Regions from separate parts of the Porphyrobacter sp. THAI-01a genome, predicted to be linked through region 2. Evidence: predicted binding sites of a transcription regulator. Region 2 holds the regulator's gene; each other region holds the start of a gene.

Region 1 (4,277 bases), 440 kb from region 2:
GGGTTCAAGGATTTCGGCCTGACCTATGGCAACCCCGATTTCGTCCAGTATGCCGAAAGCTACGGCGCGACCGGGCACCGGGTGACCTCGTCCGAGCACCTCACCGACCTGCTCCAGCACTGCCTCGCCACGCCGGGGGTGCACCTCATCGATTGCCCGGTTGACTACACCGAGAACGACCAGATCCTGAACATCGACATCAAGCGGCTGTCGAAGGAGCTGTAGGGTCGAAATCCGTTCGCCCTGAGCTTGTCGAAGGGCTGCACTTTCTTTCGAACCTGCGCCAAAGATGAAGGGCAAGGCTTCGACAAGCTCAGCCCGAACGGAGGATGGGAATGTCCCAGCTCAAGTCCACCTACCCGCTCTACCTCAACAACAAGGCCGTCCAGCCCAACACCGATCTCGAGGTGACGGACAAGTACACCGGCGAGGTCGCCTTCCGCACCGCGCTCGCCACGCCCGACGTGATCGAGGAAGGCATCGCCGGCGCCGTGCGCGCGGCGGAGCCGATGGCGCGGCTCGCCTCCTACGAGAAGCAGGACGTGCTGATGCACTGCGTCAAGCGGTTCCGCGAACGCTTCGACGAGCTTGCCTATGCCCTGTGCGTCGAGGCGGGCAAGCCGATCAAGGATTCCGAAGGCGAGGTCACACGCCTGATCGACACCTTCCGCATCGCGGCGGAAGAGGCGGTCAGGAACTACGGCGAGGTCCAGCCGCTCGACATTTCCCCGCGCGCCAAGGGCTATCAGGGCATGTGGAAGCGCGTTCCCATCGGCCCGTGCAGCTTCATCTCGCCGTTCAACTTCCCGCTCAACCTCGCCGCGCACAAGATCGCGCCCGCGATCGCGGTCGGCTGCCCCTTCGTGATGAAGCCCGCCTCCAAGACGCCGTTGGGGGCGATCATCATGGGCGAGGTGCTGGCCGAGTGCGACGTGCTGCCCGAGGGCGCCTTCTCGATCCTGCCCGCCAGCCGCGACGGGGCGGACCTGTTCACCGAGGACGAGCGGCTGAAGCTGCTCTCCTTCACCGGCTCGCCCGGGGTGGGCTGGGACCTCAAGGCCAAGGCGGGCAAGAAGAAGGTCGTGCTCGAACTGGGCGGCAACGCGGCGGTGATCATCGACAAGGACGCCAATCTCGACGACGCGCTGGAGCGGGTGATCTTCGGCGCTTTCTACCAGTCGGGCCAGTCCTGCATCGGCGTGCAGCGCATCCTGATCCATTCGCAGGTCTATGACTGCTTCAAGGCGATGCTGGTCGAACGCGCAGGCAAGCTCGTCGCGGGCGATCCCAAGGACCGCAACACCTTCATCGGCCCGATGATCTCGAACGGCGAGGCGAAGCGCCTCAAGGGCTGGATCGACGAGGCGGTCGGGGCCGGCGCGACCCTGCTGTGCGGCGGGGGCCTGAGCCGCGGCAACATGCTGGAGGCCACCTTGCTCGAAGGCGTGCCGGACGACGCCAAAGCGAAGAACGAGGAAGCCTTCGGGCCGCTCGCCATCCTGCAACGCTTCGACCATTTCGGCGAAGCTCTGGAGGAGGTGAACAACTCGAAATTCGGCCTTCAGGCGGGGATCTTCACCCGCGACCTGTTCCAGATGTTCGACGCCTGGGACCGGCTCGATGTCGGCGGTGTCGTCATCAACGACGTGCCGAGCTACCGGGTCGACAACATGCCCTATGGCGGGGTGAAGGATTCAGGCCTCGGACGCGAGGGCATCCGCTTCGCGATGGAGGACATGAGCGAGATCCGGAATTTGATCATTCGCAGAACCTGATCCTCCCCTGAAGGGGAGGATTACCCCTCCTCCAGCAGCAGCAGCACGGCGGTGACTTCCAGCCGCTCCATTGCGCCGAAGCGGTGATCGACCTTGGTGATCGTGGCGTCGGCGACCAGCTGGCCGGGGATCGCGAACTCGTGATCGGGCAGCTGCTCGATCAGCTCCTCGCCCGCGGCCACCGCCTCGGCGCCGCAGAACTCCAGCACCACGGCGTGGCGCGTGCCCGAAAAGGTGATCGAGGCCCAGGCCTTCTCCTCGTGCGAGAGGATCGTGCCGGCCCCGCCGGTGATCAGCAGCAGGGCGCTGCGCACCCGGTCCGCCAGCGAGCGCCGCGCGCGCAGGGCCGCCGGCACGCCGAGCGGGAAGGGGGCGGACTTCACCTCGATCTGGTCGAAGGGCGCGGTGAGGTGGGCGAAGGGATCGCCGCAGCTTTCGGTGAGCATCAGGCCATCCCCCTCGTCTGTTCCGCCGACCCGTCGGCATAGCCCTGCATCCACGCGCGGGTGCGCAGTTCGGTCTCGCGGCGCGGGGTGCGACCCATGCGCAGGTCGAGCACGAAGCGCGGATCGTGGGCGGCTAGGCGCCCGAACTTGGTGGCGGGCATGGCGTGTTCCCTGAGGAATGTCTCGATGGTTCGAAGCAGCATGGTTTTGCGTCCCTGTTGGTGCCGAGTCGAAGGATTTGCATCGGGCGAATCGCTCGATGTTCCTGAAATGTTCCATGATTTTTCGTGCTTGTCTAGGAAAAATCCTTCGTGTAGGAAGTATCCATGATGCAAACCCAACAGAATGCTGCCGAGGGCCTCTCCGGACCGCGTGCCCGGCTGCTTGAACTGGCGCAGGCGCGCGGGGCGAGTCTCGCCGCCCTGTCCGAATTGCTCGGGCGTAACCCGTCCTACCTCCAGCAGTTCATCCGCAAGGGCAGCCCCCGCAAGCTCGAGGAACAGGACCGCGCGACGCTCGCGCGGTTCCTTGGTGTGGGCGAGGAGGAACTGCGCGAGGCGAAGGATAATTCCTACGTAAAGCCCCTTAGGCGCCGTGACGGGGGCGAGTGGGTCGAGGTGCCCCGGCTCGATCTCGGCGCGGCCGCCGGGGCAGGGCGCGTGCCCGGCGGGGAGGCGGCCTTCGATGCCTTCCGCTTCTCGCGCCGCTGGCTGGAGGAGCAGGGCCTCGCCCGCGCCGAGCTGTCGGCAATCCGGGTCGAGGGGGATTCGATGGAGCCGCTCCTCAACGACGGCGACGAGATCCTCGTCGACCGCGCGCCCCGTCCGTTCCGCGACGGCATCCACGTGGTCCGCGTCGGCGACACCCTGATGGTCAAGCGCGTCGCCAGCGCCGGACCGGGGCGCATCGCGCTGCTCTCGCAGAACCTCGCCTACCCGCCGGTCGAGGTTGCGGCCGAGGAGGTCGCAATCATCGGGCGGGTTGTGTGGAAGGGGGGGCGCGTTTAAGTCCCCGTTTCATGACCGACACCCCCGCACCCCAACTCCCAATGCGCGCCGCGATCATTCCGGTGACGCCGCTCCAGCAGAACTGCTCGCTGATCTGGTGCACCAAGACCATGAAGGGCGCGCTGGTCGACCCGGGCGGGGATCTCGACAAGCTGAAGGAGGGCGTCGCCAAGGCGGGCGTCACGCTCGAGAAGCTGCTCGTCACCCATGGGCATCTCGACCATTGCGGGCAGACGGGGATGCTGGCGGACGAGCTGGGCCTGCCGATCGAAGGCCCGCACGAGGATGACCGCTTCTGGATCGACCAGCTCGATGATGACGGCCCGCGCTGGGGGATGGTGGCCAAGAGCTTCACGCCGACCCGCTGGCTCAAGCACGGCGACACGGTGACGGTGGGCGAACTCACGCTCGACGTGATCCACTGTCCCGGCCACACGCCGGGCCACGTCGTCTTCTACCACGCCCCCAGCCGCTTCGCGATCGTCGGCGATGTGCTGTTCCAGGGCTCGATCGGCCGCACGGATTTCCCGCGCGGCAATCACCAGGACCTGATCGACTCCATCACCCAGCGCCTCTGGCCGCTCGGCGAGGACGTCACCTTCATTCCCGGCCACGGTCCCACCAGCACCTTCGGGCGCGAGCGCAAGACCAACGCCTTCGTGAGCGACTACGCACTGAGCTAGAGGGCGGGCCGCATGTCCACGCGCCGCTACTGGACGCTGCGCATCCTGCTGGCGCTGCTGACCGTCATCCCGCTCTACTTCGGGTTCGTCTGCGCGAACTCGCGGTGGTGCTTGGCGCGGTCGTGCTGTTCGGCCTCGTCGAGCAGCCCTTGGCCGAGCGGCGCCGGCGCGGGCGGCGGGGTTAGAGAACCCTTGCACCCACCAGCGCCGCAACCACGGCGAGGCCCAGCAGCACCAGCATCGTCACCAGCGTGCCGACCATCCGGCCCCAGCCCCAGTTGCCGCCGTCCATGCCGAAGCCGTGCAGCACCCGGGCGATCATGTAGGCCGCCGCGACCAGGCTCAGCCACCCGCCGCCCTTGCCGG
Region 2 (4,277 bases):
CTCACCCTCGCGATGCGCGAGGCACCGGACGAGGCGGCGCGCAAGGTCCGGATCAATGTGCCGCTCGCGGCGCTCGGGGAGGGCGGGCCGCCCCCCGGCCTTGCCGAGGGCGCGGTTGTGCGGCTGCGAGCAAGGCTGATGCCGCCGGCACACCCGATGCTGCCGGGAAGCTACGACTTCGCGCGGGCCGCGTGGTTCCAGGGGCTCTCGGCAACGGGGACGATGGTCGGACCGCTCGCGGTGATCGCTCCTGCCCCCGGGAGTGGTGGGATCGCGGCGCTGCAACGCGGGCTTGCCGACCATGTGCGCAGGCAGGTGGCGGGGTCGCCCGGAGCAATCGCGGCGGCCTTTGCGAGCGGCGACCGCGGCGGGATCGCGGCGGCGGACGAGGCGGCGATGCGGGATTCGGGGCTTACCCATCTGCTCTCGATCAGCGGGCTGCATGTCAGCGCGGTGATCGGCGCGGCCTATTTCCTCGCCTTGCGGCTGCTCGCCCTATGGCCTTCGCTTGCCTTGCGGGTGCGGTTGCCGGTGGTGGCAGCGGGGGCGGGGGCGCTCGTGGGGGTGGGCTATACCCTGCTGACCGGCGCCGAGGTGCCGACGGTGCGCAGCTGCGTCGCCGCCCTGCTGGTGCTCGGCGCGCTGGCGCTGGGGCGTGATGCGCTGTCACTGAGGATGGTGGCGCTGGCGGCGGGGTTCGTGCTGCTGCTGTGGCCCGAAAGCGCGATCGGGCCGAGCTTCCAGATGAGCTTTGCCGCGGTGCTGGCGATCGTCGCGCTGGCGGGCTGCGCGCCCGTCCAGGCCTTCCTCGCCCCGCGCGAGGAGCCGTGGTGGGCGCGGGGCGGGCGGCGGGTGGTGATGCTCTTCGTGACCGGGGTGGTGATCGAGCTCGCGCTGATGCCGATCGTGCTGTTCCATTTCCACCGCGCCGGCGTTTACGGCGCGCTCGCCAATGTGGTCGCCATTCCGTTGGTCACCTTCATGGCCATGCCTCTGATCGCATTGGGACTTCTGCTCGACACGCTGGGGCTGGGAGCGCCCGTGTGGTGGCTGGTCGCGCGCGCGCTGGAGCTGCTACTTGCCATCGCGCATCTCACCGCCTCGCAAGCCGGCGCGGTGCGGCTGATGCCGCAGATCGGCGGTCTCACGGTGGCGCTGTTCGCGGCCGGCGGGCTGTGGCTCGCGCTATGGCGCGGGCGGGTGCGACTTGCCGGTCTGCTGCCCGTCGCTGTCGCAAGCTCGATGGCGGCGGCGACCCCGATCCCGGACGTGCTGGTGGCGGGTGACGGGCGGCAGGTGGGGATCACGATCGAGGACGATGAAGGAAACCCCCGCCTGCTTGCCCTGCGCGACAGCCGTTCGTCCTACACCCGAGACAACCTGATGGAACTCGCCGGCGTCGCGGCCGAGCCCGTGCCGCTGGCCGAGTGGCCGGGAGCGCGCTGTTCCTCGGCCTTCTGCACCGTGAGCCTGAAGCGCGGGGGGCGGGAACGGGTTCTGCTGCTGGGGCGGGGGCGCGAGCAGGTCGAGGAGCGCGCGCTTGCCGCTGCCTGCGCCGAGGCGGACATCGTCGTGGCCGAGCGGTTTCTCCCACGCTCGTGCCGTCCGCGCTGGCTCAAGGCGGACCGGCGGTATCTGGAGCAGACGGGAGGCCTCGCGATCGACCTCGCGAACGAGCGGATCGCCACTGTCGCCGCGAGCCAGGGCGAGCACGGGTGGTGGCGGGGCGGCAAGGAACGGGTAGGAACGCCGCGCCCCGAAGCCCGCGTCGATGCATCGGCCGGTCAGGCAGCACCACAAGCAGCAACAACCGGGCGATGAAGCGGCAATGACATCGGCACGACATCGCCTTGGGACGGCACTCGCCGGGCTACGACAGCATGAAAAAGGGGCGCCGTAAGCGCCCCTTGAACTCCAACAGGTTCAAAGCCATCCGGCCCGGATCGCCTCAGTGATAGCGCCGCAGCAGGCCGGCGAGCTTGCCCTGCACCTCGACCTCGTCGGGGCGGTAGTATTGCGGGTCATAGGCGGCATTGGCCGGATCGAGCCGGACCTGGCCGCCCTCGCGCCGCAGATACTTGAGCGTCGCTTCCTCGCCGCGCACCAGCGCGACCACGATCTCGCCGTCGCGGGCGGTATTGGTGCGCCGCACCAGCGCGAAATCGCCATCGAAAATGCCGGCCTCGACCATCGAATCCCCCGAGACCTCGAGCGCATAGTGCTCGCCCGGGCCGAGCAGCGCGGCCGGAACGGGCAGGGTCGACTGGCCTTCCAGCGCCTCGATCGGGGCGCCGGCGGCGATGCGGCCGTGGAGCGGCAGCTCGATCACGTCGTTCGCCGCCTCGGGCGCGCGGGGCGCGGGCGAGGGCATGGCCACCACATTGTCGCCGGCCGGCGCAGCACGAGAGGGCGTCGTGTCGCCCGGTTCCCGGATCACCTCGAGCGCGCGCGCCCGGTTGGGCAGGCGCCGCAGGAAGCCGCGTTCCTCGAGAGCGGAAATCAGCCGGTGCACGCCCGACTTGCTCTTGAGATCGAGCGCCTCCTTCATTTCCTCGAAACTCGGCGAGATCCCGGTCTCCTCCAGCCGCTGCTGGATGAAGACGATCAGCTCGCGCTGTTTTGCCGTCAGCATTGGTCAAGTCTCCTGTGGTCGCACCCACGGTGCGCCGGTCAGAGCGCACCATGCCAATCCCTTGCGTGCGCCAAGAGGCACCCCGAACAGGTGCGTTGATTGCACTGGCCGCCCGCCATTAAGGTGAACGAACAAGGAACAATTAGGAAACTAAATTGCCCGAGTCAAGCGCGCCCCGCAGCAAACCCGCGCAATTCAGCCATTCTGGAGGCGGAACACCGGAACGGGCGCACCCGCGGGGACGGGCGGGGCGCCGGCGGGGCGGTCGATCAGGCAATCGGCGGCGGCCAGCGCGGAGAGCGCCGAGGAATCCTGCGATCCCGCAAGCCGCACCGCGTCCCCCTCGCTCACCGCCCGCAGGAACTCGCGCCGGGGGCCGACGGCGGGCAGGGGCTCGCCCGCCCGCAGGATGACGGGGCGGGGGAGGGGATCGGGATCGCCCTGGGCCGCCCGCACCAGCGGCAGGGCGAAGAGGAAGGCGGTGACGAAGCTCGACACCGGATTGCCCGGCAGGCCGAGGATGACCTGATTGCCGCGCGTGGCGACCAGCAGCGGCTTGCCCGGCTTGATCGCGATCTTCCAGAAGGCGATCCCGGCCCCCCAGTCGGCGAGCGCGGGCTTGATCAGGTCGTGGTCGCCGACCGAGGCCCCGCCCGAGGTAACAAGGATGTCCGCGCCCTCGGCCAGAGCCAGCGCCCCGGCCAGCGCCTCGCGCTCGTCGGGCACGGGGCCGATGCGCGTGACCTCGCACCCCAGCGGCGCGAGCATGGCGGCGATCATTGCGGCATTGCTGGCGGGGATCTGGTGGGGGAGGCACCGGGCGGGGTCCGGCGCCAGCTCGTCGCCGCTGTCCATTACCGCCACGCGCACCCGCCGGGTGACGGGGAGCGTGCCATGCCCGCCCGCGAGGGCCAGCGCGAGGCGGGCGGGGGTGAGCCGCGAGCCCTTCGCGAGCAGCAGGTCCTCGGCATGGAAATCGAACCCGCGCGCGCGGATGTGCCGGCCGGGCGGGGGCATGTCGGTAGCGATGATCCGCCCGTTCTCGTCGGCCGCGTCCTCCTGCAGCAGCACCCGGTCGGCTCCCGCCGGCACCATCGCGCCGGTCGAGATGCGCACGCACTCGCCGGGGGAGAGGACATCGCGGAACGGCGCGCCGGCGCGGCTCTCGCCGACCAGCCGCCACGGCCCTTCACCGGGGGCGAGCGCATAGCCGTCCATCGCCGAAAGGTCGGACGGGGGCTGGGTCCGCGCGGCGCGCACCTCCTCGGCAAGCACGCTCCCGAGCGCGGCATCGGCGGGGACGGTCTCGGAACGGAGCACGGGTGCGAGGGCAAGCAGGCGGGCCTGCGCGTCCTCGAGACCGAGCGGCGCGGTCATTCGGGCGCAGTCCAGTCGCCCGACTTGCCGCCCGACTTGGCGATCAGGCGCACGGCGGAGATCACTATCCCCTTGTCGAGCGCCTTGGCCATGTCGTAGATTGTGAGGAGTGCGATGGAAACGGCTGTCATCGCTTCCATTTCCACCCCGGTCTTGCCCGTGAGCGAGGCGGTGGCGACGGCGCGGATGGCGCTTTGCTCGTAATCGAATTCGATGTTCACCGCCTCGAGCCCCAGCGGGTGGCACAGCGGGATCAGCTCCCCGGTGC
Region 3 (4,277 bases), 230 kb from region 2:
GACACCGTGCTGGTCGCAGGCAATCCTGCTTCTGGCCCAAACGGTAGGGGCGGCGGCTACGGCTACAACCAGCGCGGCATGATCCGCGCCGGAACGCAGGCGGCCGAGCGCGAGCGGCTCGGCGATTTCTACCTCTACCCGATCAAGGGCCGCACCACGATCGCCAACGCCCAGACCAAGCAGGTGAGCTTCCTCGACGTGCAGGCCGTGCCCGCGCGCAAGATCTACGCCGCAAGCGTCGACTGGCAGCAGAACGACGAACAGCCCCGCAACGTCCAGAGCCGCATCGCCTTCTCCTCCTCGCGCGAGCAGGGCCTCGGCGATGCCCTGCCCGCGGGCACGGTGCGCTTCTACCAGCGCGACCGCGAAGGCACTCCGCAGTTCATCGGCGAGAACGCCATCGGCCACACCCCGATGGGCAGCGAGCTCTCGCTCGTCACCGGCGATGCCTTCGACATCACGGTGAAGGCCGAGATCGAGAAGCGCGAGACCATCACCGGCGCGGAATGGGAGAAAAGCGCCCGCTACCGGATCTTCGAGGGCGGCAAGACCCGCGAGGTCACCGTCGAGCGGCCCAAGACCTTCTACCGCACCACCATGCGCTACACCCTCACCAATGCAAAGGCCGCCCCGATCGACGTCGAACTCACCCAGACCGGCCTGGCGCGCGGCTGGTGGGGCGACGACACCCGCGTCACCCTCGAGGACATCAAGGGCGAACAGCTCAACGCCGACCGGCGCAAATATGTCGTCCCCGTGCCGGCCGAGGGCGAGCGGGTGATCCGCGTGACCTACGAAACCCGCTACTGAGGCGGCGGCGATGCGGCTGGCCGCAACCTGTCTCGTCCTCGCCGCGCTGGCCGGCGGGCCGCTCGCCGCGCGCGAGGTGGTCGACGCCTCGCCGCCTGCCGACCTGTCGGTGACGATCTACCGCGATCCCGACCGCGACCCGGACGAGCGGCTGCGGCGCGAGCGCCCGGGTGGGATCGCGATGATCTCCGAAACCCGCCGCGTGACGCTCCCCCCCGGCGAATCGACGATCCGCTTCGAGGGCGTGGCCGAGGGCATGATCGGGGTCTCCGCGATCGTCACCGGGCTGCCCGGCGGCACCATCGAGATGAACCGCAACGCGCAGCTCCTCTCGCCCGCCGCGCTGGTCGACGGGACGCTCGGCAACCGCGTGACCATCACCCGCACCAACCCTGCGACCGGCGCGGCGACCAGCGAGCAGGCGGTGGTGCGCACCCGCGCCGACGGGGGGCTCGTGCTCGAGACCTCGCAGGGCTTCGAGGCGGTGCGCTGTTCGGGCCTGCCCGAAAGCCTTTCCTTCGCCCGCGTCCCGCCGGGCCTGTCGGCGCGCCCGGTGTTCTCGGTCGACACCCGCTCGCCCGAGGGCGGCACCTTCGACGTGACGCTCACCTATCTCGCCTGGGGCTTCGACTGGCAGGCCGATTACGTCGCCAGCCTTGCCGAGCAGGCGAAAGGCGGCGAGCTGAGCCTTGACCTGCTGAGCTGGCTCACCCTCGTCAACGACAACGGCCAGAGCTTCGATTCCGCGCGCCTCCAGATCGTCGCGGGGCGGCTCAACCTGACGAGCGATTACCGCAGTCTCGCCGATCCGCCCGTGGCCGAGCCGCTGCGCCTGACCTGCTATCCGATCGGCAGCACCGCGGCGGGGACGGCGCCGCCCCCGCCGCCGCCGCCAGCTCCGCCGCCCCCGCCGATGGCTGCGCCCGTCATGATGGCTGAGGCGATCACCGTTATCGGCGCCCGGATGCAGGCTGCCGATGCCGGCGTGGTGACGGCATCCGAGGAGGATCTCGGCGATCTCAAGCTGTTCCGGGTGCCGGGGCGGGTGGACGTCTCCGCCAGGGGGATGAAGCAGGTCGCCTTTCTCGACAGGGACGGGGTGAAGGCGCGGCTCATCTACCGCACGACCTGCGATCCCTACACCGACAGCGCCGAGGAGCCGCTCGCGGCAGAGCTGCTGCTGGCGACGCGGAACGAGGAGGCGCGCGGCCTCGGGATCGCGCTGCCGCAGGGGGCGATGACGCTCTACGAACCGGCCGCCGGAGGCGAGCGGCTGGCCGGGCGCACCACCTTGCGCGACTATGCGCGCGGGCAGGAGATGGAGCTGGAACTGGGCGAGAGCGCGCAGGTCTTCGCCCGCTGCGCCGCGCAGCAGGCGGGCGGGGCGGGCGAGATCGCGCGCCAGTGGGTGCCGATGCGCGCGCGCCTCACCAACGCCAACCCCCATCCCGTCACGATCCGGCTGCAACTGGGTTACGCGGGCGGCTTCGACATCCGCTTCCCGGGGCAAAAGGTGGCGGTGAAGGACGGCTGGCAGACGGTGGAAGTGACCATCCCCGCCAGTGCCGAACGGCGTTTCGACTGGCAGCTGCGCTCGGCCACGCGCCCCTGACGCGGGGGTAGGAACGGGCGCCTGCGGCGGGGCGGAAAAATTTTCCGTTCCCTACTTGTTCCATGAGAACAAATGCGATACATGCTGCCCCAGCGGGCGGCGGAAAACTCCGCCTTGCCCCTAGGCAAGCGAAGGAGCGCATGCGATGGCTACCCAGTTGAAATTGGTCGAAGAGGACAGGAAAGCCGTGGATCGTCAGAAGGCTCTGGAAGCCGCGCTTGCGCAGATCGATCGTGCCTTCGGCAAGGGTTCGGCGATGAAGCTGGGCTCGAAGGAGACGATGCAGGTCGAAGCCATCTCCACCGGATCGCTGGGTCTGGACATCGCGCTCGGGATCGGCGGCTTGCCGCGCGGCCGGGTGATCGAGGTCTACGGGCCGGAAAGCTCGGGCAAGACCACGCTGGCGCTGCACGTCATCGCCGAAGCGCAGAAGATGGGCGGCACCGCGGCCTTCGTCGATGCCGAACACGCGCTCGATCCGGTCTATGCCAAGAAGCTGGGCGTCGACATCGACGAACTGATCGTCTCGCAGCCCGACACCGGCGAACAGGCGCTCGAGATCACCGACACGCTGGTGCGCTCCAACGCGATCGACGTGCTGGTGGTCGACTCGGTCGCGGCGCTGGTGCCGCGCGCGGAGATCGAGGGCGAGATGGGCGACAGCCACGTCGGCCTCCAGGCGCGCCTCATGTCGCAGTCGCTGCGCAAGCTGACCGGCTCGATCAGCCGTTCGCGCTGCATGGTGATCTTCATCAACCAGCTGCGCATGAAGATCGGGGTGATGTACGGCAACCCGGAAACCACCACCGGCGGCAATGCGCTCAAGTTCTACGCCAGCGTTCGTCTCGACATCCGCCGCACCGGCCAGATCAAGGACCGGGACGAGATCATCGGCAACACCACCCGCGTCAAGGTGGTCAAGAACAAGGTGGCGCCGCCGTTCAAGCAGGTCGAATTCGACATCATGTACGGCGAGGGCATCTCCAAGATCGGCGAGATCCTCGATCTCGGGGTCAAGGCGGGCCTGGTCGAGAAGTCGGGGAGCTGGTTCTCCTACGATTCGATCCGCATCGGGCAGGGGCGCGAGAACGCCAAGACCTACCTGCGCGACAATCCTGAGGTTTGCGACCGGTTGGAAGCTGCGATCCGCAGCCGCACCGACCAGGTCGCCGGGGAGATGATGACCGGGCCGGACGCGGACTCGGACATGTGATTCCCAAGCGGGCGCCTGCCTGAGCCCGGAGTGTCCCGCTCCGGCCCGGCTGTCCCCATCGGTGCCCGGACAAGCGGAACGCCGGTGCGAGCCTTCCCCAGGCCCGCACCGGCCTTTCGCGTTTCGGGGGGTCTTGCTGCGCTCTGCCGTAGCGGTGCCGTGGGCCTGTCGTCGCGATGTCGTTGCACGGTTGTCGCGATGCGGTTGTCTTTTGGGCCCCCGTCCGGGCACCCGCAATGCGCGCTCCATTGCGTTCAGCCCGCGCTTTGCCTAACTGCACGCCCATGACGTCGACCAACGAAATCCGCCGCTCCTTCCTCGACTACTTCGGTAGGAACGGGCACACGCCCACGCCGAGCGCGCCGCTCGTGCCCTACAACGATCCGACGCTGATGTTCGTCAACGCCGGAATGGTGCCGTTCAAGAACGTCTTCACGGGCCTCGAAACACCCGCCAGCCCCCGCGCCGCCTCCTCGCAGAAATGCGTCCGCGCCGGCGGCAAGCACAACGACCTCGACAATGTCGGCTACACCGCGCGGCACCACACGTTCTTTGAAATGCTTGGGAATTTTTCCTTCGGCGACTACTTCAAGGAACAGGCGATCGAACATGCCTGGACCCTGTTGACCAGGGAGTGGGGCC

Evidence for each region. The regulator LexA, encoded in region 2, represses DNA repair genes until DNA is damaged. The targets are predictions, from matches to a motif close to GTTCCNCNCTTGTTCT.
Region 1: ACMX37_RS05290 (S24 family peptidase) is a predicted target of LexA. The motif match lies at 2,483-2,498, and genes of this name have one in related genera.
Region 3: recA (recombinase RecA) is a predicted target of LexA. The motif match lies at 2,469-2,484, and genes of this name have one in related genera.

The regions. Positions count from the first base shown of each region.
Region 1 covers NZ_CP180579.1:1,092,710-1,096,986, forward strand. Annotated here, with positions in the region: gene ACMX37_RS05270 (acetolactate synthase large subunit) at 1-225, shown strand, start outside; gene ACMX37_RS05275 (aldehyde dehydrogenase family protein) at 336-1,775, shown strand; gene ACMX37_RS05280 (hypothetical protein) at 1,796-2,221, opposite strand; gene ACMX37_RS05285 (hypothetical protein) at 2,221-2,424, opposite strand; gene ACMX37_RS05290 (S24 family peptidase) at 2,548-3,228, shown strand; gene ACMX37_RS05295 (MBL fold metallo-hydrolase) at 3,270-3,911, shown strand; gene ACMX37_RS05300 (MAPEG family protein) at 4,093-4,277, opposite strand, start outside.
Region 2 covers NZ_CP180579.1:1,533,926-1,538,202, forward strand. Annotated here, with positions in the region: gene ACMX37_RS07450 (ComEC/Rec2 family competence protein) at 1-1,821, shown strand, start outside; gene lexA (transcriptional repressor LexA) at 1,949-2,632, opposite strand; gene ACMX37_RS07460 (molybdopterin molybdotransferase MoeA) at 2,828-4,009, opposite strand; gene moaC (cyclic pyranopterin monophosphate synthase MoaC) at 4,006-4,277, opposite strand, start outside.
Region 3 covers NZ_CP180579.1:1,305,236-1,309,512, forward strand. Annotated here, with positions in the region: gene ACMX37_RS06350 (DUF4139 domain-containing protein) at 1-810, shown strand, start outside; gene ACMX37_RS06355 (DUF4139 domain-containing protein) at 821-2,422, shown strand; gene recA (recombinase RecA) at 2,568-3,635, shown strand; gene alaS (alanine--tRNA ligase) at 3,920-4,277, shown strand, end outside.